Regions from separate parts of the Clostridium omnivorum genome, predicted to be linked through region 2. Evidence: a T-box and tRNA genes for the amino acid it is inferred to sense, from the RefSeq annotation. Region 2 holds a T-box; the other holds one or more tRNA genes.

Region 1 (2,191 bases), 2.5 Mb from region 2:
GATGTCCAAAGTGCAAAGACACGGGTTTCATAACCAGAGAACGTTGTTCCTGCTACAAGCAGAAGCTTGTACAAATTCATTATAGGGATTCTGACCTTAATGAGCTTATAAAAACTAATAACTTTGACAATTTTAACTTTGAATATTACTCTTCTAGACGTGAAGGCGATGAACATGAAAGCCCTAGAAAAAATATAGAGAAGATTTCATCTAAATGTATGAATTACATAAAAGAATTTAATTTTACTAAAGAAAATTTCTTATTCTTTGGTAGCTCTGGTACAGGAAAGACCTTTTTATCAAACTGTATAGCAAAGGAACTCTTAGATAAAGGCTATCTTGTTGTTTATAGAACAGTAGAAGAGTTAGTGAGTAATCTTAAAAAAATTAAATTTGAAAATGATGATAGTTTAGAGGAATTACTTATAAATTGCGACCTACTTATAATAGACGATCTAGGAACAGAGCAAATAAATGAATTTTCTAAAACTGAGTTTTTTAATTTTTTAAATAAAAAATTACTTAAGGAAAAAAAGATGATTATTTCAACTAATTATACTCTAGAACAACTAATGAGAAGATATTCTGAAAGAATATACTCCAGATTACTTGGAAACTTCTCACTTTGCAAGTTCTACGGCGACGATATAAGAATAAAGAAAAATTTAAGCAAAGCAAGATAATTAAAACCATCCTATAAGAACTGCTTTTGCATCTTATGCAAGATTCAGCTCTATTATAGGATGGTTCCTTAATTAGACTAGATTTAATGCAAAGAAAAAACATTCTAAAGATAACCTTTAGAATGTTTTTTCTTTGGCGACTCAGAAGGGGCTCGAACCCTCGACCTCTGGCGTGACAGGCCAGCACTCTAACCAACTGAGCTACTGAGCCATAATGTGGTGGGCACAACAGGGATCGAACCTGTGACCCTCTGCTTGTAAGGCAGATGCTCTCCCAGCTGAGCTATGCGCCCACATTATGTATTGGTGACTCCTAGGGGAATCGAACCCCTGTTACCACCGTGAAAGGGTGGTGTCTTAACCGCTTGACCAAGGAGCCATATTATATTTTTTAAGTGGAGCTGGCAATAGGAATCGAACCTACAACCTGCTGATTACAAGTCAGCTGCTCTACCGTTGAGCCATGCCAGCATATATGGCGACTCAGAAGGGGCTCGAACCCTCGACCTCCGGCGTGACAGGCCGGCACTCTAACCAACTGAGCTACTGAGCCATAATGTGGTGGGCACAACAGGGATCGAACCTGTGACCCTCTGCTTGTAAGGCAGATGCTCTCCCAGCTGAGCTATGCGCCCACATTATGTATTGGTGACTCCTAGGGGAATCGAACCCCTGTTACCACCGTGAAAGGGTGGTGTCTTAACCGCTTGACCAAGGAGCCATATTATATTTTTTAAGTGGAGCTGGCAATAGGAATCGAACCTACAACCTGCTGATTACAAGTCAGCTGCTCTACCGTTGAGCCATGCCAGCATATATGGCGACTCAGAAGGGGCTCGAACCCTCGACCTCCGGCGTGACAGGCCGGCACTCTAACCAACTGAGCTACTGAGCCATAATGTGGTGGGCACAACAGGGATCGAACCTGTGACCCTCTGCTTGTAAGGCAGATGCTCTCCCAGCTGAGCTATGCGCCCACATTATGCAATGGTGACTCCTAGGGGAATCGAACCCCTGTTACCACCGTGAAAGGGTGGTGTCTTAACCGCTTGACCAAGGAGCCATATATTTTTGTTTATGTCGTCAAACCCGACACGTATTATAATACATAAAAATTTCAATGCCGTCAACATATTTTTTTATTTTTTTAAGTTTTTTTTCTTGTTACTTTCTTCCTACCTAATTTACACCATTTATCTCTGTTTTCCTCTAATTTTCTATATAGTTCATTTAAAGTATACATTATTTAATTATTACCAGAAATCCAAACTAAATACAAAACAAAAAATCTCTCTAATATATTAATTCATTTTATTAAAGAGATTTCAATTTTTACATTATCTAAATGGATGTTTAGCTTTATAGTTTTCTTTTATAGTATGATAACTCAACTAAAGCGCATCCTTCAATAGCTGTTATATTATTTTTTTCACAGTATTCCAAGATATCTTCGCTTTCTGCACCTGGTTGAATTAGAACCTTATCTATTCCCAGTTCCTTAGCTTCTT
Region 2 (2,191 bases):
CTTTGTCATCTTCGAATAATTCATCAAAGAAGTAAAACACCTTTTCTTTTACATCTGCCCATTTAGCAAAATCTTTTCTTGGATTTGCACCTTCCTTATCAATATTAAATATTTTTCTAGACATTTCCTCATTAGTGGTTATTAGTTCATACATATCTTTATCAAATACTTTTGACCATTTTGCATAGTTATCATATACTAAATCTGCTTTCATCCTAGCTATAACATCTTTAGATACATCACTTAGCTTAACTAAATCAAATAGTGCACCGCTTTTACTCATTTTATCTAAGGATACCTCAAATTTAGTGTTGTCCTCATATGGATTTTCAGCTCTCCAATCTTCAAAGCCAGAGTTAATAATATTTAATAAGTATTCAATTACTGATTGAGTTGGATATCCAACTTCATTGTAATATGAAACAGCAGCTTCGGGATCTTTTCTTTTTGACAATTTTCTTTTAGAACTTCCATCAATCTTCATTATAGTAGGAATATGTGCATATTTTGGTGCTTCAAAACCTAACATTTTAAAAAGTTGAATATGGGTAGGAATTGAAGATAACCATTCTTCACCTCTGATTACATGAGTAGTACCCATAAGATGGTCATCAACTGCATGTGCAAAATGATAAGTAGGCAGACCATCACCTTTTATAAGCACAATATCTTGATTATTCTCAGGGAAGGAAACCTCGCCTTTTATTAAATCATTTACTACTACTCTGTTTTCTGGATTTCCTGGAGATTTTAATCTAATTATATAGCTTTCACCATTTTTAATTTTTTCAATTGCTTGTTCGGCTGAAAGATTCCTACACTTTGCATATTCTCCATAATATCCTGGAGTTATCTTTTGTTCTACTTGACTCTCGCGAATTTTATCTAGTTCCTCAGGGCTGCAAAAGCATGGATAAGCTAAACCTTTTTTTATTAAATCATATGCAAAAGCCTCATATATTTCTTTTCTTTCACTTTGTCTATATGGTCCATAATTACCTATAGATTTGTCACTGGATATCATACCCTCAGTAAAATTAAGACCAAAATATTGCATAGCAGCTACTGTATCTTCTATTGCACCTGCTACTTCTCTCTTTTGATCTGTATCTTCTACTCTAAGGTAAAAAACACCATCACTTTGGCTTGCTATTCTTTCATCAATTAATGCGGAAAATATTCCACCTATATGCTGAAAACCAGTTGGACTTGGTGCATATCTAGTTACTTTAGCTCTTTCCTTTAAATTTCTCTTAGGGTATTTCTCGGCGTAATACTCTGGTGTTTTTTCAATATTAGGGTATATTATTTTAGCTAATTTTTCACAACTCATTTTTAACTTCCTTTCTATTATAAATTTAAAAGCCTTTCATCCCATAATTATAGGACGAAAGGCCATTTTCGCGTTACCACCTAAATTGGTTAAGTTCCCTTAACCCACTTAATTATCTTTAAGGGAATTACCCCATAAATGTACTATATCACTTTCGATTTTCTACTTATTGCTCCAAAGCTTCTTTCTATAGAGTTTAATTCTAAGTTTCCACCATCCTTAGATCTCTTTAAATAAACTATCTATGTACTCTTCTTTTTCATTGCATATGATATTATATTTGTAATAGTAATATATTAAATTATATATTTTAGAATTATAATTGTAAAGGTGTTTAAGCCACTTTATTATATTTTTATCAATTTTTTATGCTTTCATTCATAAGTATTACTCTATTTCAAACCAACTTACTAATCTATCTTTTTTAAATCCTAATCCTAGAGCTAAATTCATAGATTTTTCATTGTTTTCTTCAATTTGTACAAATGGAATTTTATTCTTATTACGAACTTTTTTAATTAAATCTATAGTTATATCTTGAGCATATCCTTTTCTTCTGTATTCAGGCATAACATGTAAAAAACCCAGAGCTCCGTCATCCTGAGTAATTCCCCAAGCTATAGGTATATCTCCACAGCGAATACATGAACTTTCTCCGTTAGTTATTCTGTCAATAATATATGGAATCGATATAAAATCTTTATAGTGGGAATTTTCATAAATAAACTCAGCATCATTTATTTTTAGGTCCTCTAAATTGTTTTTAGGATTTGATAGTATTATTTCATTAGGTAATATTAATCTCATGGTTGATAAATTCCACTTAATGATATTTCCTTTAGTTAGTATAGGAATCAT

Evidence for each region. A T-box is a leader RNA that pairs with one kind of tRNA and senses whether it is charged. The one in region 2 lies ahead of gltX (glutamate--tRNA ligase), so its partner is inferred to be a tRNA-Glu.
Region 1: it has a tRNA-Glu gene. The T-box ahead of gltX (glutamate--tRNA ligase) is inferred to sense a tRNA for this amino acid. The anticodon was not compared.

Annotation. Positions count from the first base shown of each region.
Region 1 covers NZ_BRXR01000001.1:1,918,222-1,920,412, forward strand. Annotated here, with positions in the region: gene bsdE14_RS09030 (ATP-binding protein) at 1-683, shown strand, start outside; tRNA gene bsdE14_RS09035 (tRNA-Asp) at 818-894, opposite strand; tRNA gene bsdE14_RS09040 (tRNA-Val) at 901-976, opposite strand; tRNA gene bsdE14_RS09045 (tRNA-Glu) at 988-1,062, opposite strand; tRNA gene bsdE14_RS09050 (tRNA-Thr) at 1,080-1,154, opposite strand; tRNA gene bsdE14_RS09055 (tRNA-Asp) at 1,160-1,236, opposite strand; tRNA gene bsdE14_RS09060 (tRNA-Val) at 1,243-1,318, opposite strand; tRNA gene bsdE14_RS09065 (tRNA-Glu) at 1,330-1,404, opposite strand; tRNA gene bsdE14_RS09070 (tRNA-Thr) at 1,422-1,496, opposite strand; tRNA gene bsdE14_RS09075 (tRNA-Asp) at 1,502-1,578, opposite strand; tRNA gene bsdE14_RS09080 (tRNA-Val) at 1,585-1,660, opposite strand; tRNA gene bsdE14_RS09085 (tRNA-Glu) at 1,672-1,746, opposite strand; gene bsdE14_RS09090 (CoA-binding protein) at 2,043-2,191, opposite strand, start outside.
Region 2 covers NZ_BRXR01000001.1:4,402,648-4,404,838, reverse strand. Annotated here, with positions in the region: gene gltX (glutamate--tRNA ligase) at 1-1,333, opposite strand, end outside; T-box leader at 1,381-1,605, opposite strand; gene bsdE14_RS20950 (GNAT family N-acetyltransferase) at 1,721-2,191, opposite strand, start outside.